Kutzneria chonburiensis: one gene and its partner. Each later gene encodes a partner of the first gene's protein in a complex. Links are inferred from orthologs where the notes say so. Each region holds a gene or a part of one and is shown in the gene's direction. Other genes may lie near its edges.

Evidence for each region.
Region 2: the proteins of secY (region 1) and secA are in contact, whole or in part, in a crystal structure (PDB 3DIN), measured with the Thermotoga maritima proteins. The link is inferred for Kutzneria chonburiensis from one-to-one orthologs. Residues at the interface, in WP_004081795.1 of Thermotoga maritima: Glu108, Gly109, Glu110, Glu111, Ala236, Glu237, Arg238, Arg239, Ile240, Thr241, Ile242, Gln243, Tyr244, Ala245, Arg246, Arg247, Val248, Thr249, Gly250, Arg251, Arg252, Val253, Tyr254, Gly256, Ala257, Ser258, Thr259, Tyr260, Leu261, Pro262; in WP_004082002.1 of Thermotoga maritima: Glu261, Ala262, Arg263, Lys300, Ala301, Arg302, Thr303, Ile304, Ile305, Leu323, Tyr324, Asp325, Pro326, Val329, Ser330, Tyr333, Ile336, Lys340, Phe345, Val349, Glu363, Phe364, Tyr374, Ser375, Gly376, Gly377, Glu393, Ile395, Thr482, Ser483.

What each region holds. Positions count from the first base shown.
Region 1 is NZ_CP097263.1:6,705,153-6,715,953, reverse strand. The notes cover bases 4,046-7,036. They hold secY (preprotein translocase subunit SecY), read left to right. Parts: upstream 4,046-4,881; coding sequence 4,882-6,192; downstream 6,193-7,036. Other genes in these bases: map (type I methionyl aminopeptidase), read left to right, coding at 6,745-7,036; M3Q35_RS30610 (adenylate kinase), read left to right, coding at 6,192-6,743; M3Q35_RS30620 (hypothetical protein), read left to right, coding at 4,046-4,611. Outside these bases: rplE (50S ribosomal protein L5), read left to right, coding at 1-141; M3Q35_RS30655 (type Z 30S ribosomal protein S14), read left to right, coding at 146-331; rpsH (30S ribosomal protein S8), read left to right, coding at 406-804; rplF (50S ribosomal protein L6), read left to right, coding at 821-1,360; rplR (50S ribosomal protein L18), read left to right, coding at 1,363-1,764; rpsE (30S ribosomal protein S5), read left to right, coding at 1,799-2,404; rpmD (50S ribosomal protein L30), read left to right, coding at 2,406-2,591; rplO (50S ribosomal protein L15), read left to right, coding at 2,588-3,031; more of M3Q35_RS30620, read left to right, coding at 3,157-4,045; more of map, read left to right, coding at 7,037-7,536; M3Q35_RS30600 (ATP-binding protein), read right to left, coding at 7,517-9,829; M3Q35_RS30595 (AfsR/SARP family transcriptional regulator), read right to left, coding at 9,867-10,607; M3Q35_RS30590 (DUF1707 domain-containing protein), read left to right, coding at 10,686-10,801. UniProt on the Escherichia coli protein: The central subunit of the protein translocation channel SecYEG. Consists of two halves formed by TMs 1-5 and 6-10.
Region 2 is NZ_CP097263.1:6,371,114-6,382,291, reverse strand. Bases 5,551-8,918 are described here. They hold secA (preprotein translocase subunit SecA), read left to right. Parts: upstream 5,551-5,910; coding sequence 5,911-8,718; downstream 8,719-8,918. Other genes in these bases: M3Q35_RS28945 (Rv3235 family protein), read right to left, coding at 8,768-8,918; hpf (ribosome hibernation-promoting factor, HPF/YfiA family), read left to right, coding at 5,551-5,765. Also shown: MtrAB system histidine kinase MtrB, read left to right, coding at 1-1,203; M3Q35_RS28970 (hypothetical protein), read left to right, coding at 1,200-1,895; M3Q35_RS28965 (LpqB family beta-propeller domain-containing protein), read left to right, coding at 1,892-3,646; M3Q35_RS28960 (ComF family protein), read right to left, coding at 3,686-4,348; more of hpf, read left to right, coding at 5,097-5,550; more of M3Q35_RS28945, read right to left, coding at 8,919-9,223; M3Q35_RS28940 (HAD-IA family hydrolase), read left to right, coding at 9,322-9,729; M3Q35_RS28935 (dihydrofolate reductase family protein), read left to right, coding at 9,778-10,371; M3Q35_RS28930 (hypothetical protein), read right to left, coding at 10,590-10,745; M3Q35_RS28925 (TrmH family RNA methyltransferase), read right to left, coding at 10,742-11,178. UniProt on the Escherichia coli protein: Required for protein export, interacts with the SecYEG preprotein conducting channel.

The sequences.
Region 1 (10,801 bases):
CAGTCGATGTTCCACGAGATCGACCCCGACTCGATCGACCGTCCCCGTGGCATGGACATTACCGTCGTGACCACGGCCACCAACGACGACGAGGGTCGGGCGCTGCTCAAGCACCTGGGCTTCCCGTTCAAGGAGAACTGAGCCGATGGCGAAGAAGGCGCTGATCAACAAGGCGGCCGGCAAGCAGAAGTTCGCCGTCCGGGCCTACACCCGCTGCCAGAAGTGCGGCCGTCCGCACGCCGTGTTCCGCAAGTTCGGCCTGTGCCGGATCTGCCTGCGCCAGATGGCGCACCGCGGCGAGCTGCCGGGCGTGCACAAGTCCAGCTGGTAATTCGTTAGACCCCGCACCACCCCACTTCGCCCCAGGCCCATGGGAACCAGGGCGAGAAAGGTTGACAGGTCACCATGACGATGACCGACCCGATCGCAGACATGTTGACGCGTCTGCGTAACGCAAACTCGGCATACCACGACGAGGTCGTGATGCCGCACTCGAAGCTCAAGGCGAACATCGCCGAGATCCTCAAGCGCGAGGGCTACATCGCCGGCTACCGCGACGCGGCCGGCGAGAAGGGCAAGAACCTCGTCGTCGAGCTGAAGTACGGCCCGAACCGTGAGCGGAGCATCGCCGGTGTCCGGCGTGTCTCCAAGCCGGGTCTGCGGGTCTACGCGAAGTCGACCAACCTGCCCAAGGTGCTCGGTGGGCTGGGCGTTGCCATCATCTCCACCTCCGGCGGTCTGGTGACCGACCGGCAGGCGGGCAAGCAGGGTGTGGGCGGGGAAGTCCTCGCCTACGTGTGGTGAGGAAGGGGGACTGACGATGTCGCGCATTGGAAGGCTGCCCATCACCGTCCCCTCCGGGGTCGACGTGAACATCGATGGCCAGGTCGTGAACGTGAAGGGCCCCAAGGGCACCCTCGCGCACACCGTGGTCGAGCCGATCGCCGTCGAGCGGGCCGAGGACGGCACGCTCCAGGTGACCCGGCCCAACGACGAGCGTCTGTCGCGCTCGCTGCACGGCCTGTCCCGCACGCTGATCAACAACCTGATCATCGGTGTGACGCAGGGCTACGAGAAGAAGATGGAGATCACCGGCGTCGGCTACCGCGTGCAGCTCAAGGGTTCCGACCTCGAGTTCGCGCTGGGCTACAGCCACGCGGTCCCGGTGAAGGCGCCCGAGGGCATCACCTTCGTGGTGGAGACCCCGACCAAGTTCTCCGTCCAGGGCATCGACAAGCAGTTGGTCGGCGAGGTCGCCGCCAACATCCGCAAGCTGCGCAAGCCCGACCCGTACAAGGGCAAGGGTGTGCGGTACGCGGGCGAGAAGATCCGCCGCAAGGTCGGGAAGACGGGTAAGTGATCATGGCTGAGTCCACTGCTACCAAGAGGAAGCCGGTCGGCAAGGACGTGTCGACCCGGCGTCGTGTCTCGCGGGCCCGTCGTCACTTCCGGCTTCGCAAGAAGATCAGCGGCACGCCCGAGCGTCCGCGCATGGTCGTCAACCGGTCCTCGCGGCACATCACCGTGCAGGTCATCGACGACCTCGCCGGCAACACGCTGGCGTCGGCCTCCAGCCTGGAGGCGGACGTCCGCGCGCTGGACGGCGACAAGAAGGCCCGCGCCGTCAAGGTGGGCCAGCTGGTCGCGGCCCGCGCCAAGGAAGCCGGCATCGACAAGGTCGTCTTCGACCGCGGCGGTTACGACTACCACGGCCGGATCGCCGCGCTGGCGGACGCCGCCCGCGAGGCGGGGCTGGAGTTCTGATCATGAACAACACTGGAATTGAGAGGGCCGTCTGATGCCGGGACGCACGCGTCGCGAAGGCGGCGGTGGCGAGCGCGGAGAGCGCCGCGACCGTCGTGACGGTGGCCGCGGCGGGGCGGCCCAGGAGAAGACCCCGCACCTCGAGCGCGTCGTCGCCATCAACCGGGTGGCGAAGGTCGTCAAGGGTGGTCGTCGCTTCAGCTTCACCGCGCTGGTGATCGTCGGCGACGGCGACGGCATGGTCGGTGTCGGCTACGGCAAGGCCAAGGAAGTTCCGGCCGCCATCGCCAAGGGTGTCGAGGAGGCGAAGAAGAACTTCTTCCGCGTGCCTCGCATCGGCGGCACCATCCCGCACCCGATCCAGGGCGAGAAGGCCGCCGGCGTGGTTCTGCTGCGCCCGGCCAGCGCCGGTACCGGCGTCATCGCCGGTGGCCCGGTGCGTGCCGTCCTGGAGTGCGCGGGTGTGCACGACGTGCTGAGCAAGTCGCTGGGTAGCGACAACGCCATCAACATCGTGCACGCCACCGTGGCCGCCCTGAAGGGCCTGCAGCGCCCCGAAGAGGTCGCCGCCCGTCGTGGTCTGCCGCTGGAGGACGTTGCTCCGGCCGGCATGCTGCGCGCTCGCGCGGGGCAGGTGTGACATGGCCCAGCTCAAGGTGACGCAGGTCAAGAGCAGCATCGGTACCAAGCAGAACCACCGCAACACGTTGCGGACGCTGGGTCTGCGCAAGATCCGCCAGTCGGTCGTGCGTGAGGACAACCCCGTCAACCGGGGTCTGATCCACACCGTGCGCCACCTGGTGGTCGTGGAGGAGGTCAACTCATGACCATCAAGATCCACCACCTCCGCCCGGCCCCCGGCGCCAAGACGGCGAAGACCCGGGTCGGCCGCGGTGAGGGTTCCAAGGGCAAGACCGCGGGTCGCGGCACCAAGGGCACCGGCGCACGCAAGAACGTGCCGGCTCGCTTCGAGGGTGGCAACCTGCCGCTGCACATGCGGCTGCCGAAGCTCAAGGGCTTCCGCAACCCGTTCCGCACCGAGTACCAGGTCGTGAACGTCGCCGACCTGGCCCGCCTGTTCCCGCAGGGCGGCACCGTCGACGTGGCCGCCCTGGTGGCCGCGGGCGCCGTTCGCAAGAACGAGCTGGTGAAGGTCCTTGGCGACGGCGACATCGCCGGCGTCAAGCTGGACATCACCGCGCACAAGTTCTCGGGCAGTGCGGTGGAGAAGATCACCGCCGCTGGTGGCACCATCACCACGCTGTGAACTGACGTAGTACCGCGAAGCGGCCCGGCAGGAACTCCTCTCCTGCCGGGCCGCTTCGCTGTGTCCGGGACCGTTCAATGGTTCCTCAATGCTCCGGATGGCCCAGTCGGCTAGCGTCCGTCGACGTGTCGACGCCACCGCAACCGCCCCAGTGGCACCAGCCCCAGCCGCCGTATCCGGGGCCGCAGCAACCTCAATGGCAACAGCCTTATCCGCCGCAGCCGCCGTATCCCGGGCAGCCCTACGGCTATCCGGGGCAGCAGCAGTGGCAGCCCGGTCCGCCGCCGCCCCCGAAGCGGGGCAACGCCGTCCGGCTGGTGATCGTGCTGTGCTGCGCGCTGCTGGTCGTCGGCATCGTCGGTTTCACCTTGCTGCGCCCCGTGTTGTTCCCCGCCGGCAGCAGCCAGCAGCAGACCGCGGCTCGGGACGACGGCATGACCGTGAAGCGGCCCGGACCTGAGGCCGACTCGGGCACGTACGCGGATCCGGCGCCGCTGGCCGAGCAGCCCGGCGCGCAGCCGATCAGCTACCAGGGCACGGCCGTGGTGCAGGCCTGCAACGTTCTCTCGCTGGCGGACCTGGCCAAGCTGGGGCTGCGCTACGACCCCAATCCCGAGCCGAACGTCGCCAACTACCAACGTGTCTACCTCGCCGGCGACGGGAACGGCCCGCTGCACACCGATTCGCTCGGCTTCGCCAGCGGCAGCGGCTTCTCGCTCAACCGGTGCGAGTACACGTTGGAGGCCAACGACAAGTCCAACAGCGACAAGGTCGTCCTGGCCGTGTCGCAGAAGCCGTACAACCCGATCAACGGCAACGTCGACCGGTATGAGCGCCAGGCCGACATCGGCGACATCACCGTGTACACGCAGCTGCGCGGCGACGCCGCCGGCGACACGGTGTTCGCCGGCAAGGGCATCACCGTGGACATGGACTTCAGCCTGAGCCAGGCGGGCTACGCCGGCAGGCTCGCCGACATCACCGCGACCGTGGGCCGCAACCTGGGCACGCAGATGGCCAACCCGGCCGGGCCGTCCACCGTCACGTACGACAAGGCCGCCTTCCCGAAGGACCACATCCAGGCGTGCCCGCTGCTGGCTGGCGACGTCTTCGACAGCGCGTACCACAAGCCGTTGTCGCCGCTGGTGGTCGAGCAGCCCGGCACCGCCGTCGGGCAGGTGACCTTCGGCGACCAGAACGACCACAACCTGTACAACTTCATCGAGATGGAGTGCGAGCGTGGCACCGGTGAGGCCGACTCGCTGTCCCGCACCGCGCTGGACCTGCGCGTCACCAGCTACCTCTCGGACCGGCCGGCCCAGCTGAACGTCAACTTCGAGCGGACTCAGCACGCCGGCGTGGCCACCGACGTCCCGCTCGGCGACGAGTCCGTGATCATGAACCAGCCGGGCTCGGTGGCCACCGCCGGCGTGCTGCTGATCCGCAGGGGCCGGTTCGTGATCGAGCTGCGGGCCGAGGACCCTGACCACGGCGACCGTGGCCTCTCCCTGGCCGAGGCCAAGGCCGTGCTGGTGCCGGCCGGTCAGCGGATCATGAAGAACCTGGGCGACCGGAAGTAGCGTCGCCAGGCCGCCGAATGGCCGGTCGACCTGCGGCTACCGGTCGGGAATGTCCGATTCGGGACCCGTCGACCGGAGGTCCCCGATGATCACCGCGGCTTTCTGCTCCTGGTGGGGTCCGTAGCCCCGGTCGGGCCTGTTAGAGTCGTGAGCACGCTTCGGGCCCCAATGGCACGAAGCGTTCCTGGCTTGCTCGCCAGGTCGTCAGCCGGCCTAGAGTCGGACAAGCCGTTCACCGGTCGGAGACCGGTGACGCCGAGGAGGTCACGCGTGCTTGGCGCCTTCCGCTCGGCTCTCGCGACGCCGGACTTGCGCCGCAAGATCCTGTTCACCCTGGGGATCCTTGCGCTGTATCGGCTGGGCTCGCAGCTGCCTTCCCCGGGCGTGAACTTCGCAAACGTCCAACAGTGCATCTCGGGCCTTGACCAGAGCGGGGTCTTCGGCCTCATCAGCCTGTTCAGCGGCGGTGCGCTGCTGCAGCTGTCGGTCTTCTCGCTGGGCATCCTCCCGTACATCACGGCGAGCATCATCATCCAGCTGCTGACGGTGGTGATTCCCCGCTTCGAGCAGCTGAAGAAGGAAGGCCAGGCCGGCCAGAACAAGCTGACCCAGTACACCCGGTACCTGACGGTCGCGCTGGCCATCCTGCAGTCCACCGGCATCATCGCGCTGGCCACCCGCGGCCAGCTGTTCGGCAGCTGCCCGGCCCAGGTCATCCCCGACCAGAGCCTGTTCTCGCTGAGCGTCGTCGTGGTCACCATGACCGCGGGCACCGCGATCATCATGTGGTTCGGCGAGCTCATCACCGAGCGCGGCGTCGGCAACGGCATGTCGATCCTGATGTTCACCTCGATCGCGGCCCGTATTCCGACCGAGGGCCAGAACATCCTGCAGCAGGGTGGCGGCCTGGTCTTCACCGCGATCTGCGTGTTCGGCCTGCTGATCATCGGCTTCGTCATCTTCCTCGAGCAGGCGCAGCGTCGGATCCCGGTGCAGTACGCCAAGCGCATGATCGGCCGCCGGATGTACGGCGGCACGTCGACCTACCTGCCGCTCAAGGTGAACCAGGCCGGCGTCATCCCGGTCATCTTCGCCTCGTCGCTGCTCTACCTGCCGCAGCTGATCATCTCGCTGACCACTAACCAGGGCGGCAGCGGCGGCTGGCAGCAGTGGGTGCAGACCTACATCGTGCAGGCGAACGCGCCGGGCCACATCGCGCTGTACTTCGCCCTGATCATCTTCTTCACGTACTTCTACGTCGCCATCACGTTCAACCCCGACGAGCGGGCGGACGAGATGCGCAAGTTCGGCGGCTTCATTCCCGGCATCCGCCCGGGCCGCCCGACCTCGGAGTACCTCTCGTACGTGCTGAACCGGATCACGCTGCCCGGCTCGCTGTACCTGGGCATCGTGGCTGTCCTGCCGACCTTCTTCCTGGGCGTCACCGGGAACCAGAGCGCGAACAACAACTTCCCGTTCGGCGGCACCGCTGTGCTGATCATGGTTGGCGTCGGTCTCGACACGATCAAGCAGATCGAGAGCCAGCTCATGCAGCGCAACTACGAAGGGTTCCTCCGCTAGTGAGACTCGTCCTCGTCGGCCCGCCAGGCGCGGGCAAGGGTACTCAGGCCACCGTGCTCAGCGAGAAGCTCGGCGTTCCCCACATCTCCACCGGGGACCTGTTCCGGGCCAACATCGCCGAGGAGACCCCGCTCGGGCTGGAGGCCAAGAAGTACCTGGACACCGGCGCCCTCGTGCCGGACTCGGTGACCAACGCGATGGTCAAGGACCGGCTCGCGCAGCCGGACGCCCACGCCGGGTTCCTGCTCGACGGCTTCCCGCGCAACACCGCCCAGGCCGATGTGCTGGCCGAGATCCTCGCCGAGTCCGGCGAGTCGCTCGACGCCGTGCTCGAGCTGGACGTGCCCGAGGACGTTGTCGTCGGGCGACTGTTGGCGCGGGGTCGGGCCGACGACACCGAGGAGGTCGTGCGGCACCGGCAGGAGGTCTACCGGTCGGCCACCCGGCCGCTGTTGGACTACTACAACAACATCCTGGTGACCGTCGACGCCGTCGGCGAGATCAGCGAGATCACCGAGCGGGCGCTCAAGGCGCTGCGCGCTGGAGCCTGAGTTGCTCAAGCGAGGTCGCGGTATCGAGATCAAGACGCGCGGTGAGCTGGAGGCGATGCGGGCGGCCGGAATCGTGGTCGCCCGCTCCCTGGCCCTGATGGCCGCCCGCGCCGCTGCCGGCGTCAGCACCGCCGAGCTGGACGAGTTGGCCGAGCAGACCATCCGTGACGCCGGGGCCGTGCCCTCTTTCAAGGGCTACCACGGCTTCCCCGCGTCGATCTGCTCGTCCGTCAACGACCAGGTCGTGCACGGCATCCCGAGTCCCACTCAGGTGTTGGCCGATGGCGATCTGGTGTCCATCGACTGCGGCGCCATCCTCGACGGTTGGCACGGCGACGCCGCCATCACCGTCCTCATCGGCGCCGCCACCGAGGCCGACCGCAAGCTCTCCGAGGCCACCCGTGCCTCCATGCAGGCCGGCATCAAGGCCGCCGTCGTCGGCGCCCGCCTCACCGACGTCTCTTTCGCCATCGAGAGCTCCGTCATCCGCTCCGACGAGGCCGATGGCGTCGAGTACGGCATCGTCACCGACTATGGCGGCCACGGCATCGGCACCCAGATGCACATGGAGCCTTTCCTGCCCAACTTCGGCAAGCCCGGCAAGGGCCCCCGCTTGAAGGCCGGCATGGCCATCGCCATCGAGCCCATGCTCACTCTTGGCACCGACCAGACCCGTGAGCTCGACGACGGTTGGACCGTCATCACCGCCGACGGCACCCGCGCCGCCCACTGGGAGCACTCCGTCGCCATCACCGACGACGGCCCCTGGATCCTCACCGCCCCCGAGGACTGATCCCCATCTCGGCGTAGAGCTCGGCGGCCTGCCTGCGGTACTCATCGTCATCGCACAGGTCGCCGAGCAACGCCAGCGTCTCCGCCTCCCCCGGCCGATGCCCGGTCTCCCGATGCACAGTCAACGCCTCAATCGCAGCTGCTTCAGCCTGCTGTCGATCGCCCTTCCGCATCGCGATGGTGGCCAGCGTGGTCAGGCTTCGTCCAACCGAAACCAGCGACGGAATAGCCCGGCTAATGGTCAGCGCCGTGCTGGCGGTGGATTCCGCCGCCGCCAGATCTCCGGTCAGCAGCCGCGCACGGGCAAGGTCGCACAGCACCACGCTGTCGTAATACTGAGGCCTCTTCTTCTGGATGTTCGCCGCGAGCCGTTCGAGTAGTGACCCCGCAGCGTCGAGATCCCCGCTGTCTAGATATGCGCCCGCGACGGCGGCGAGCGCGTCGATGCTGTCCACGTCAGCTGCGATATGGTCGAGAATCGTTCGGTCATCGTCGGTCAAGGCAAGCGTTTTTATCGTCCGTGACCAGATCAGCTGTGCTTGAATATTGTATCTCATGTTGTCGAGCGACAAGGATGTCGCCATTTTCAGCGCGTTGGTGAAGTAGGCGATCGCCTTGTCGACAGCGCCGCTCCAGAATGCCATGTCACCCAAAGACATCAGGATGCGTGTCTCCGTCGCGTGGTGACCGATCCGTCGTGCGGCGTCAAGAGTGCTCAGATGCATGTCCGTGGATTCACTCAGGCGGCCGACCTCGCCCAGGGCACTGGCCAGGTTGGCCCGGGCTGTGATCTCGGCCCGCTTGGAGCCGAGTGTCACGGCTTCCTGGACGGCTTCCCTGAAGTAGCCAATGCATTCCATCATGCGGCCGAGGTCGTGCAGTACGATCGCGTAGTTACTGATTGTGTTCGGGATCCCGTGTGCGTCCTGTGCCTCGCGGTAGAGCGCGATGGATTTGGTGAGGTGGCTCAGTGCCTGTGCGCCGAGATCATCGATATCCCAGCCGGCGTTAAGCCATGGGCGCAGCGAGATGGCGAGGACGCGGTGCGCCTCCGCGAGGCCTGTGGTGTGCCCGTCACATTCGGCTGCCGCGATACCCGCTCGCGCGACCGCAGTCCAGTCGTGCTGGGGGCCGACCCTGGTGTGGAAGTAAAAGAGCAGAGCGTTGGTCAGCTGCCAGCCGTGCCAGCCGGTGTGAAAAGTAGCAGCAAATTGTGCCACCGACACCAGGTTGGATATTTCCTCGGTGAACCACTGGAGTGCGAGCTGCACATTCTCGAATTCGAGCGGCCGAGCGCTCGGTGGAGGCGGAGGGCATGGCAGTCGAGGCATGCTGCGGCCCAAATGTGACGTGCCGTTGTCGACGCTGTGCAGGTAGTGGTCCAGCATGCGCTCCGAGGCGGAATCTACCGCCTGTGGGCTTTCGTCGGACTCGCTCTTGTTGGCTGCGTAGGCGCGGATCAGGTCGTGGAACTGGAAGCGGTCGGGGACGTGCTCGTGGAGGAGGTTGGCAGTCGCCAGGCGGGTGAGCTGGGCGGTGGCTTCGGAAACAGGAATGTCGCCGATGGCGGCGGCGAGGGCTGGAGTGAAGTCCTGGCCGGGGACGACGCTGAGCAAGGTGAACAGCCGGCGGGCTGGCGCGTCCAGAGCGGCGTAGGAGAGGTCGAAGGCGGTGCGGACGCCGGTCTTTTCCTCGTCGAGGATTTCCAAGGCGTCGATGCGGCGCTGCCCGCGGAGTTCGGTGGCATACGCGGCGATCGAGGCTGGGGAGTGGTCGGGCAGGTTGCCGACGACGATGCGGAGGGCCAAGGGGAGGTGACCGCAGAGTTCGGTGACCTCGGCGGCGGCCTCGGGGGCGGCGGAGGTGATGTCGGGGCCGAGGAGGGCGAGGGAGTCGGCGGCGGGGAGGACGTCGAGCTGGAGGGGATCGGTGAGCTCGCGGAGGAGGTCGCGGCTGGTGATGAGGTGGGCAGCGGAGGGGGAGTCGAGAAGCAGAGGGTGGACCTGAGCGGCGGAGGAAGCGTTGTCGAGGACGACCAACAGGCGACGGCCGGCGCATTCGGCGCGGTAGCGGGAGACGAGGCCGGGCTCGTCGGGCGGGATCTGGTCGGCGGGGACGCCGAGGGCGCGCAAGAACATGGCGAGGACCTGGGTGGTGGCAAGCGGTTGCCGTAGGTCGTAGCCACGGAGGTTGACGAAGAGCTGACCGTCGGGGAAGTCGGTCTTGAGGGCATGGGCGGAGCGGATGGCGAGGGTGGTCTTGCCCATGCCGGGAGGCCCGCTGACGACGGCGATGCGGTGCGAGGTGAGGTGCTGGCGCAGGGCGTCTAGCTCATGGTGGCGGCCGACGAAGTTGGCGACGGTCCGGGGGCAGCTGGGAGACGACGCGGCGAGGGGTGGGGTCGGTGAGCAAGGCGTGTGCGGCGGTGAGCTCGGTGCCGGGGTCGATGCCGAGCTGATCGGAGAGGGCGGTACGGGCCTGGTCGTACGCGGCGAGAGCCTCGGCGGGGCGGCCGGCGGCGTGGAGGGCGCGGATGAGTAGGGCGGAGAGATGTTCACGGAGAGGGTGCAGGGTGACGAGGTCCTGGAGTGCGGGGATGACGTCGTCGTGAAGGCCGAGGTCGACGGCAAGCTGGCAGCGCTGGGTGAGGACGTCGAGATAGCGGTCGGCAAGCGTTTGCGTCTCGGCGGGGAGGAGGCCGTCGACGGGGGTGCCGCGCCAAAGGGAGAGGGCCTGGTCGAGCAAGGCCAAAGTGGGAGGTTGAGCGACCAGGGAGTCGAAGTGCTGGAGGTCGGTGGTGCCGCCGACCAGGCGGTAGCCGGTGGCCATGGTCTCGATGACGGTCGGATCGCCGAGGACCTTGCGCAGGCGCATGACATAGGTGCGAAGGGTGGCGCGGGCGCCGGCGGGAGGGGTGGTGGGCCAGAGGCGGTCGATGAGCTGGTCGGCGAGGACGAGCCGACCGTGGTGCAGGGCGAGCACGGCGAGCAGGGTGCGCTGCTGGGCGGCGCGGATGGGGATGACGGTGCCGTCGTGGACGACCTGCAGGGGACCGAGTAGCTGGAACTCCACATCTGGATTGTGCCGGGCAGGCCCGACAGGGCGGCGGTAACGGTGTTATTGAAGGCCGGCGGCTGGCAGGATGTAGGGGTGGAGCAGCCAGTGCCGTCGGACGCCAAGCGAGTGTCGGATGCCGACCGCGGGATGGTGGCCGGCCAGCTGGAGAAGGCCCACGCGGAGGGCCGCCTCGATCTGAACGAGTTCGA
Region 2 (11,178 bases), 340 kb from region 1 along the record:
TACCTGCTGTTCCCGCTCACCCCCGAGCAGCACACCACCGAGGTCGTGCAGAACACGCTGATCGTCGGCGGCATCGCGCTGCTGCTGTTGCTGGCCGGCATCACCAACCTGGTCACCCGGCAGGTCGTCCGCCCGGTGCGGCAGGCCGCCGAGGTGGCCGAGCGGTTCGCCGACGGCAAGCTCGACGACCGGATGCCCGTGGTCGGCGAGGACGACGTGGCCCGGCTGGCCGAGTCGTACAACGAGATGGCCGAGAGCATCCAGGCCCAGATCCGGCAGCTGGAGGAGTTCGGGCTGTTGCAGCGTCGGTTCACCTCCGACGTGTCACATGAGCTGCGCACCCCGCTCACCACCGTGCGGATGGCCGCTGACGTGCTGCACGCCTCGCGTGAGCAGTTCCCCGCCGGACTGGCCCGCTCCACCGAACTGCTGGTCGACGAGCTCGACCGGTTCGAGGCGCTGCTCGGCGACCTGCTGGAGATCAGCCGTCTGGACGCCGGCGTCGACGAGCTCACCGCCGACCTCGTCGATGTTCGCGGCGTCGTCGAACGGGCTGTCGCCGCCGTTGGGCCCGTCGCCGACAGCTCCGGCATCACCGTCGAGACCTACCTGCCCGACGTCGAGGTGCCGGCCGAGATCGACGCCCGCCGGGTCGAGCGCGTGCTGCGCAACCTGCTCAACAACGCCGTCGACCACGGTGAGGGCCTGCCCGTGCGGGTCCGCGTCGCCGCCGACGAGAACGCCGTCGCCATCGTCGTCCGCGATTTCGGCGTCGGCCTGCGCGAGGGCGAGGCCGAGCTCGTGTTCAACCGCTTCTGGCGGGCCGATCCCTCCCGTAACCGCCGCACCGGCGGCACCGGCCTGGGCCTCGCGATCAGCGTCGAGGACGCCCGGTTGCACGGCGGTTGGCTCGAGGCCTGGGGCGAACTCGGCGAGGGCGCCTGCTTCCGCCTCACCTTGCCCCGCCGCCAGGGCGATGAGCTCACCGACAGTCCGCTCGGCCTACCCCCCGACGAGGAGCGCCCCGTCCGCGACATCGAGGAGACCGAGGTCAGCCCCCTCGTCGTCGCCGAGGTCGACGGGGAGGCCGAGGTTGAGGAAATCGCCTGGCAGCCCGCCGAGTCCGTGGAGCTCGACGAGGCCACCCCCGAGCCCGCCATCGCCTGGCAGCCGGCATCGGCCCCGCGCCCGACCACGGTGTGATCGGCCCCGACCCCGAGCTCGACGATGTGCCCGGCCACCAGCCCCCCGCCGCTTCCCCGCAGGCAGTCGGCTCCGACGATGCCCCAGCCGACGTCGATCCGGCGTTGATTGGCCATGACCCGGAGCTGGACGGTGTGCCCGGTCGGTCAGCCGTCCCCGCCGCGGGCCAGGTGCCGGACGAGGTCGATCCGGGCTTGATTGGCCATGACCCGGAGTTGGATGGGGTGCCTGGCCGGTCAGCCGTCCCTGCCCCGGGCCAGGTGCCGGGCGAGGTCGATCCGGGCTTGATCGGCCATGATCCGGAATTCGATGGGGTGCCTGGTCGAGCTGCCGCCTCCGATGCGGCGCTGGCCGAGGTCGATGCGGCCTTGATCGGCCATGATCCGGACTTGGACGGGGTGCCTGGTCGAGCTGCCGCCTCCGATGCGGCGCTGGCCGAGGTCGATGCGGCGTTGATCGGCCATGATCCGGACTTGGACGGGGTGCCTGGTCGAGCTGCCGCCTCGGATGTGGTGCCGGCCGAGGTTGATCCGGCGTTGATTGGTCACGATCCGGAGCTGGATGGCGTGCCGGATCAGGTGGCGGAGCCGGTCGACCGAGCCAGGCCAAGCGGTGCGCCGACCCAGAACGGGGCGCCGACCAAGAGCGGCGCGGGCGAGTTGGCTTCGAAGTCCGTGGGGGAGGCCCGGTGATCCGGCGGTCGCGGCCGGTGGTGCTGGTGATGGCGCTGCTCACGGTTATGGCCACGCTCGCGGGCTGTGCGGCGATTCCGGATGAGACGCCGGCGCAGGGCATCGCGGCGGCGGACGGGGTCGGCAAGAACGCGCCGGTGCCTGAACCGGCGCCGGGCCTGGCACCGGATGTGCTGGTGCGGGCGTTCCTGGATGCCAATGCGGACCCGACCAGCAACTACGCCGCGGGCCGGCCCTATCTGACCAAGGCGGCACAGGGCAAGTGGCAGCCGGCGTCCTCGATCACGATCATCCAGAACACCTTCAACACGCTGCCCGACCAGACCAAGCCGGACCAGGCCAAGGTGCTGCTGACCACGCAGATCATCGGCCGCCTCGGCGCCGACTTCGCATTCGTGCCGGGCTCGGCCCCGAACGCGCTGACGGTCGACCTGGAGAAGCAGGACGGCCAATGGCGCATCAGCTCACCGCCGCCGGGCGTGTTCATGACGCTCGACCGGTTCAACGAGGTGTACCGGCAGACCCGGGTGTACTTCCTGGACCCGCAGAAGCGCGTGCTCGTGCCCGACCTGCGCTACATCGTCGCCCAACCGGCCAGCACGCTGCCCGGCCGCGTGATCGACCGGCTGCTGTCCGGGCCGTCGGACGCCATGCAGGGCGCGGTGACCAGTGCGCTCAGCCCGGACGCGGTGCTGGAGACCGGCGGCAACGAGACCGGTGATGGCGCGGTGCTGGTCAACCTCAGCCACCCGGGCGACACGAACTCGCCGGGCAATGTGAAGCTGATGATCGCCCAGATCGTGCAGTCGCTGGCCAGCGTCACCAACAACCGGATCCGCGTCGAGGTCGAGGGCGCGTCGCTGTTGCCGGAGCGCTCGGACTGGCGGGTCAACGACCTGCCGGCCTACGACATCGGCACCAGCCCCGGCCCCGACCAGACCGGCCTGCTCGTGCAGGACGGCCGGATCAAGCAGCTGGTCGACGGCAAGCCGATCAACGGGCCGGCCGGCAACGGCAGCTACGTGGTGCAGACCGCGGCCCAGTCGATCGACGGCACCGAACTGGCCATTGTCAGCAAACCCGGCACCAGCGCCGAGTTGCGCGTCGGCGGCCTCACCCAGGGCGGGTCCGTGGTCGACCTGACCGCGAACACGCTGACCAGGCCCACCTGGGTCTCGGCCGACTCGACCTCCGACCCGAGCAACGAGGTGTGGACGGTCGCCGACGGCACCAGGGTCGCCCGCGTGGTCAAGTCGGCCGATGGCACGTGGGTGGCGCGTCCGGTCAACAGCAACGACCTTGCCCAGTTCGGCACCATCACCGACCTGCGGCTGTCCCGGGACGGCACGCGGGCAGCGGTGATCGCGAACTCGGTGCTCATCGTCTGCGCGGTGGTCCGCACGCCCAACTCGGACACCGTGGCTCTGCGCTCGCCCCGGGTGCTGCTGCAGGACGTGCTGTCCGGCGTCGTCGGCGTCGACTGGCTGCTCCAGGACCAGCTGGTGGTCGCAACCTCGTCATCGGAGTCGCCGATCGTGCAGGTCGCGGCCGACGGCAACCCGGTGTTCACGCGCTACAACGCGGCCAACCTGACCGCGCCGGTCGCAGCCGTCACGGCAGCGCCCAGCCGTCCGGTGATCGTGGTGGACGCAGGCGGTATGTGGACCTCCTCTGACTCGGGTTCGGTGTGGCGGGTTCAGGGCGTCAACGTTCCCCGCGGCTCCACGGCGGTGCCGTTCTACCCCGGTTAGCGGTGCTTGTTGGCGCCGCCTGCGGCCTCGCAGGACTGGCTAACCGGCGCTGGTCAGCGCTACGACGGCGGTCACCTCCAACCCGGCCTCGGTCAGCACGGAGTGGCAGGCGGCGGCCGTGGCCCCGGTGGTGATGACGTCGTCGAGCAGCACGACCGGACTGCCGCGCGGCGGCGATGCCCGTGGTCGGAGCCGCACTCGGCCGGCCAGGTTGGCGGCACGGGCCGCCGCATCGAGCCCGACCGAGTCGGCGGCCGAGCGAACCAGCTCCAGCACCGGCGCGACCACGACACCGGGACCGGCCCGGGCCAGCTCGGCGGCGCAGCTGCGGGCCAGCACGGTCATGTGCTCGCCACCGCGCTGCCGGGATGTCCGACGACGGGACGGGGCCGGCACCAGCCACCACACGCCGTCCCGGTCCGGCCGTGCGCCGGGCGCCCACGGCAGGGCTCTGGCCATCGCAGCCCCCAGCGGCTCGGCCAGTTCTCGGCGACCTCGCTCCTTGTAGGCCAGGACCGCATCCCGGGCCGGCCCGCGATAAGGCGCCAGTGCGCAGGCCTGCGGACCGCCGTCGAGCGCGGGCCGGTGCACCGGAATCGGCGCTCCGAATTCGGTCGCGCAGGTCTCGCACCACAACCGACCATTCGTTCGGCAACCGACACAGCGGACCGGCAGCACAAGATCGAGCAGTTTCGTCGTCATGGGCCGAGCATGCACCTCGAACCTGGCAGTGCCGGGCCGCCGCGTTTATTACCCGTGAGTTCGGGTAAGGAGGGAAACCTGAACAGGTTTCGCATGAGTGAGAGAACCTCACACCGGCACCTGGGGGTGGACGTGAAGCGAATGTCGGGTTTTTGGCCAAGACCTTCGGTCCGGACGACCGGGAGATACCACCCAGTCGGGTGAACTTGGCCCCAGGGTCTCGATCACTGGTCCCGGTTTCGGCCGGTGGGGCCAAGATCGGCCTGGTCCGGCCGTCGCCCACGGCGACTACCACCATCGGGGCGACCCGATGCGGTGGCGGCCGATCGCTCACGTGACCGGGAACCCTCGGCTGGACTGGCACGTTGCCCCGATATGAGGCCCTTGCTCAGCCCGTTCGCCGCAGTGCCACGGCGAGCGCGGCCGACCGGGGTCCTGCGCCGTCGGAGTGAAGCGGGCTCCACCCGTTCGGTGCGCCCCGTGGAGCGGGCGCGCTATCGGCGCACGCCCAGGACATGTTCGGTCACGGAACGTGGTTGCGGGAATTCCCCTGCAACGGGGTCTGTCGCAACGGCGAATCCGGGGCTAACGTGCTCCGCTATCAGCAATCCCGGCCCGCGGGGAGGAGGCGAACCGCCCATGACCCTGGCGCCGGCGAGCAGCGGCATCTGAACCGCCTCGGTCACCACCCGGCGCCGAACGCCAAACCCCAGCATTGATGTTCTCGCAGCAGCGAGGGAGGTCGTGTATGGACATCGTCGTGAAGGGCCGCAACGTCGAGGTGCCCGATCACTACCGGGTGCACGTGGCCGACAAGCTGGCCCGTCTTGAGCGCTACGACAAGAAGGTCATCCGATTCGACGTGGAACTGTTCCACGAGCCCAACCGCCGACAGTCCAAGAACTGCCAGCGGGTCGAGATCACAGCCAAGGGGCGGGGCCCCGTGGTGCGTGCCGAGGCATGCGCCGGCGACTTCTACGGAGCGCTCGACTGCGCGGTGACCAAGCTGGAGAACCGGCTGCGCAAGATGCATGATCGTCGCCGCGTGCACTACGGCCGTCGCAGTCCCGCGTCGGTCGCCGAGGCCACTGGCGCTGTCGGCGCCCTGGCTTCCCCCATGGATGACGGCGCCCAGATGGCCACCACGGCCGTGCTGGAGATGGCCCCCGCCTACGACCCGGGTCTGGCCGAGGTGCCGGCCCAGCGCTGGGACACCGACGCCGTCGACGAATCGCTCCCCGGACAGGTCGTCCGCGAGAAGGAGCACCCCGCCAAACCGATGACCGTCGACCAGGCCCTCTACGAGATGGAACTGGTCGGACACGACTTCTACCTCTTCCACGACGCCGACAAGCAGTGCGCGAGCGTCGTCTACCGCAGGAAGGGCTTCGACTACGGCGTGATCAGGCTGGGCTGACGCGCACGGGAACCTCGACGGCCGGCTTCCACGTTGTAGTGGGGGCCGGCCGTTACCTCTTGTCGGTCGAGCCGCCTACGATGACGGAAAAGGGCGTCCGCACCCAGGGCGCGCGACGCGAAACCCGACGAGCGAGGTCACCCGGATGGTCCTGTCCCGATTGCTCCGCGCCGGCGAACGCAAGATGGTCAATCGCCTGCACCGGATCGCGAACGCCATCAACGCGATCGAGGACGACGTCGTCGACCTGACCGACGACGAGCTCCGGGCCAAGACCGAGGAGTTCCGCAAGCGCTACGCCGACGGCGAGACCCTCGACGAGCTGCTGGTGGAGGCGTTCGCGGTGGTCCGCGAGGGCGCCAAGCGGGTGCTCGGCCAGCGGCACTACCAGGTCCAGCTGATGGGCGGGGCCGCGCTGCACTTCGGGCAGATCGCCGAGATGCGCACCGGTGAGGGCAAGACCCTGACCTGTGTGCTGCCGGCCTACCTCAACGCCATCTCCGGCGACGGCGTGCACGTCATCACCACCAACGACTACCTGGCCAAGCGCGACGCCGACTGGATGGGCCGGATCCACCGCTTCCTCGGCCTGACCGTCGGTGTGATCGTCTCCGACATGACGCCCGAGCAGCGCCGGGCCTCCTACGGCTCGGACATCACCTACGGGACGAACAACGAGTTCGGCTTCGACTACCTGCGCGACAACATGGCGTGGAGCATCGACGAGTGCGTCCAGCGCGGCCACAACTACGCCATCGTCGACGAGGTCGACTCGATCCTGATCGACGAGGCCCGCACGCCGCTGATCATCTCGGGCCCGGCCGACCAGTCCTCGCGCTGGTACCAGGAGTTCGCCCGGATGGCGCCGCTCATGCGCAACGAGACCCACTACGAGGTGGACGAGCGCAAGCGCACCGTCGGCGTGACCGAGGCCGGCGTGACGTTCATCGAGGACCAGCTGGGCATCGACAACCTGTACGAGGCGGCGAACAGCCCGCTGGTCGGCTACCTGAACAACGCGCTCAAAGCTAAGGAGCTGTACAAGCGGGACAAGGACTACCTGGTCCGCGACGGCGAGGTGCTGATCGTCGACGAGTTCACCGGCCGCGTGCTGTCCGGCCGGCGCTACAACGAGGGCATGCACCAGGCGATCGAGGCCAAGGAAGGCGTCGAGATCAAGGCCGAGAACCAGACCCTGGCCACGATCACGCTGCAGAACTTCTTCCGCCTCTACGACAAGCTCGGCGGCATGACCGGCACCGCGGAGACCGAGGCGGCCGAGTTCCACCAGACCTACAAGATCGGCGTGACGCCGATCCCCACCAACAAGCCGATGATCCGCCGCGACATGCCCGACCTGGTCTACAAGACCGAGGAGGCCAAGTTCGAGGCGGTCGCCGACGACATCGCCGAGCGCAACGAGAAGGGCCAGCCGGTCCTGATCGGCACGACCAGCGTCGAGCGGTCCGAGTACCTGTCGAAGCTGCTGGTCAAGCGGGGCATCCCGCACAACGTGCTGAACGCGAAGAACCACGCCAAGGAGGCGCTGTTCGTCGCGCAGGCCGGGCACAAGGGCGCGGTCACGGTGGCCACCAACATGGCCGGCCGAGGCACCGACATCATGCTCGGCGGCAACCCCGAGTCGATCGCCGAGGAGGAGCTGCGCGAGCGGGGCCTCGACCCGGACGAGACCCCGGACGAGTGGCGTGCCGCCTACGCGATCGCGTTGGAGGAGGCCAAGGCGCAGGTCAAGGCTGAGGCCGACGAGGTGCGCGAGCTCGGCGGCCTGTACGTGCTCGGCACCGAGCGGCACGAGTCGCGGCGTATCGACAACCAGCTGCGCGGCCGCTCCGGCCGTCAGGGCGACCCGGGTGAGTCCCGCTTCTACCTGTCGCTGGGCGACGAGCTGATGCGGCGGTTCAACGCCACCATGGTCGAGGCGGTCATGACCCGGCTGCGCGTGCCGGACGACGTGCCGATCGAGCACAAGATGGTCACCCGGGCCATCCGCAGCGCACAGACCCAGGTCGAGCAGCAGAACTTCGAGATCCGCAAGAACGTCCTCAAGTACGACGAGGTGATGAACGAGCAGCGCAAGGTGATCTACGCCGAGCGCCGGCTCGTGCTCGAGGGCGCGGACCTCAGCGAGAACGTGCAGGGCATGATCACCGACGTGGTCACCGCCTACGTCAACGGCGCCACCGAGGGCGGCTACGCCGAGGACTGGGACCACGAGAAGCTGTGGACCGCGCTCAAGACGCTCTACCCGGTGTCGCTGAGCTGGGACGAGCTGACCGCGGACGAGTCCGAGGACCTCACCGCCGACTCCCTGCTCGAGGCCGTGCTCAAGGACGCCCACGACGCCTACGCCGCGCGTGAGGCCGACATCGACGGCAAGGTCGGCGAGGGCGCCATGCGCGAGCTGGAGCGCCGGGTCGTGATGTCCGTGCTGGACCGCAAGTGGCGCGAGCACCTCTACGAGATGGACTACCTCAAGGAGGGCATCGGCCTGCGGGCCATGGCGCAGCGCGACCCGCTGGTCGAGTACCAGCGCGAGGGCTTCGACATGTTCAACGGGATGCTGGAGGGCCTCAAGGAGGAGACCGTCGGCTTCCTGTTCAACCTGCAGGTCGAGGCGGCCGAGCCGGAGCCGGTGCAGACCCCCGCGGTTGCCGTGCCGCCGATCGCCGTGAACCAGCAGCAGAGTGCCGTCGCCGCCCCGCCGGCCCCGCCGCAGCCCGCGCCCGGCACCCAGGTGCCGCCGGCGCTGCGCGGCAAGGGCCTCGGCCAGCACGAGCAGCAGCGGCTGTCCTACAGCGGGCCGGACGAGGAGGGCGGCGTCGACTCCCGTGACGACGCGGCCGCCGCCAATGGCGACAGCGGCACCCGGCGCGAGCGCCGGGCCGCCGCCCGTAACCAGAGCAAGCAGGGCCGCAAGGGCCCGCGGCGCTGACGAGCTCGATGAAACGGGGCGCGCCTTCGGGCGCGCCCCGTTTTCGCGTTCACAGCACGCGGAACACCGTGCAGCGCATCCTTTCCCGTAGCTCGAAGCGGGCCGCGACGGCCCGTGGCCGGGCGTCGATCTCCACCAGGCCGCAGGCCTCGACCACACCGTCAGCCGGCTGACGGAAGTGCAGGCGCAGCGGCCGGCTGCGATTCGGCGCCGCCCGACCGCGTGCCCTTGTCTCGACCGCCGCGAAGGCCTGCCGCGTGAAGTGCGGCCGCAGCTGGCCCACCGGCCGGCGGCCGTCGATCGCCTCCAGCACTTGGCCGAGCAGCTGCCAGATCCGGTCGCGCAGCTCCGCCGGCAGCTCCTCCGCCGGCATCGCCGGCTGCGGCTTCGGCTCGTCGACCAGCCGCAGCCGTCGCCGGGCCAGGCCGGGTTTTCGCCGCTGGCTCGGTGTCGGCTCGTAGCCGGGTAGTGCCCGCACGACGATCGGCTCGTCGATGGTGGTCATGCGCCATGGCTGACCCACTGTTGCCCCTGTCTGCTCGATTCCCCCACGCGGTACAGAGCAGCGAGCCCGCCGGTTTCGGACATAGTTAGCCTGATCGGGTGACAAAGGGACTCATCGTCGACTTCGGCGGCGTGCTGACCGACCGCGGCCCCGACGGCGTCGGCGAGCCGCCGCTCATCGGCGCCGTGCTCAAGGCCCGGCAGGCCGGCATCCGTACCGCCCTGCTGTCCAATGCCGACAGTCCCGGCGAGCCGATTCCCTGGCTGGAAGCCCTTTTCGACGTCCTCGTGTTCTCCGGCGACGTCGGCATGGCCAAGCCCGACCCGGCCATCTACCGGCTGGCCGTCTCCCGTCTCGCCCTGTCGCCCACCGAGTGCGTCTTCGTCGACGACCTCGCCGTGAACATCCGTGGGGCGGTCGCCGCCGGCCTCGTCGGCGTGCACCACACCTCGGTGGTGACCACCCTGGCCGAGCTCACCGTCCTGCTCGGTGTCGATTTCGCCTGACGTCGTTCGTGTAGGGGGTGACCAGCACAGTCGTGGAAGGACACCCCGATGCGTTCGATCACCGCCACCTTGTTCGTCAGCCTCGACGGCGTTGTGCAGGGCCTCGGCCGGGCCGAGGAGGACACCCGCCGCGGCTTCACCCATGGCGGGTGGGGGCCGCAGTACAACGACGAGGTCATGGGCCGTGAACTCGGCCAGCGCATGGCCCGCGCCGGCGACATGCTCTTCGGCCGCCGGACGTGGGAGGACTTCACCGGAGTCTGGAGCGGCGCCACCGACGGCAATCCCTTCACCGCCCACATGAACGCCGCCACCAAGTACGTCGTCTCCCGCACCCTCGCCGACGCTTCCGCGTGGTCCAACTCCATCCTGCTGCGGGGCGAGGCCGTCGAGACCGTCGCCGCCCTCAAGGCCCAGCCCGGCAGCGACCTCTCCGTCAACGGCAGCCCGTCGCTCGTGCAGAGCCTGCACGCCGCCGGCCTCGTCGACCGCCTCACGCTGCTCATCCACCCATTGACCTTGGGCTCCGGCATGCGCCTGTTCGAGGGTTCGGCCCCGCTCACCGAGTTCGAGCTCACCGACAGCGTCACCACGACCAAGGGCGTGATCATCGCTCACTACACGCGCCAGGCCAGGAGGTGAAGAAAACATCCCCCACCACTCCCGGGGTGGCCGCCCCGAAGCCATCCTACCGCCGCACGGCCGTTGTCGATCTTGGAACGAGGGGAGCTGTGGATAACTCGGGTCGCTAGGTCGGGGGAACGGGGCCGGAGCCGGGGACAGGCGAGAAGGGCGCGGCTAGCGTCCGAAGGCATGGATGTAGTGGCGCTGGCCTGCGCTTTCACGTTTGTGACGACTGCTCACAGCGACTCGGTGACGGCGGTGTGCCCGATGCCGGTGTACCGGGTGATCGCTAGATGCGGCGACCTGGAGAGACCGGAGGGCGGCTGGGCGGTGCGCGGGCCGCTGGCCGGGCCGCACGGGTCGACGGCGACGTGCCGGGAGAGCCGGATCATCGACTACGTGGTGCAGACCGCCTGACGAGTTCGAAGCAGAGGACGGCGGCGGCGCTGGCGACGTTGAGCGACTCGACGCCGCCGGACATGGGGATGGAGACCCAGCGGTTGATCAACGGCCGGACGCCGTCGGTGATGCCGGAGGTCTCGCTGCCCATGACGAACGCGACCCGCTCGGGAAACTCGGCGGTGAACACGGTGTTGCGGGCGCCGGCGTCCATGGCGATGAGGGTGTAGCCGGCGCCGCGGAGCTGCTCGGCGGCCTCGGCAGCGGTGAAGCAGCGCAGCACGGGGGCGGTGAAGGCGACACCGGCCGACGCCTTGACGACGAGGGGGTCGATGGTGGCGACGCCCTTGCGCGGCACGACGATGCCCCCGAGCCCGGCGGCGGTGGCCGTGCGCAAGATCATGCCGACGTTGGCCGGGGTGGTGA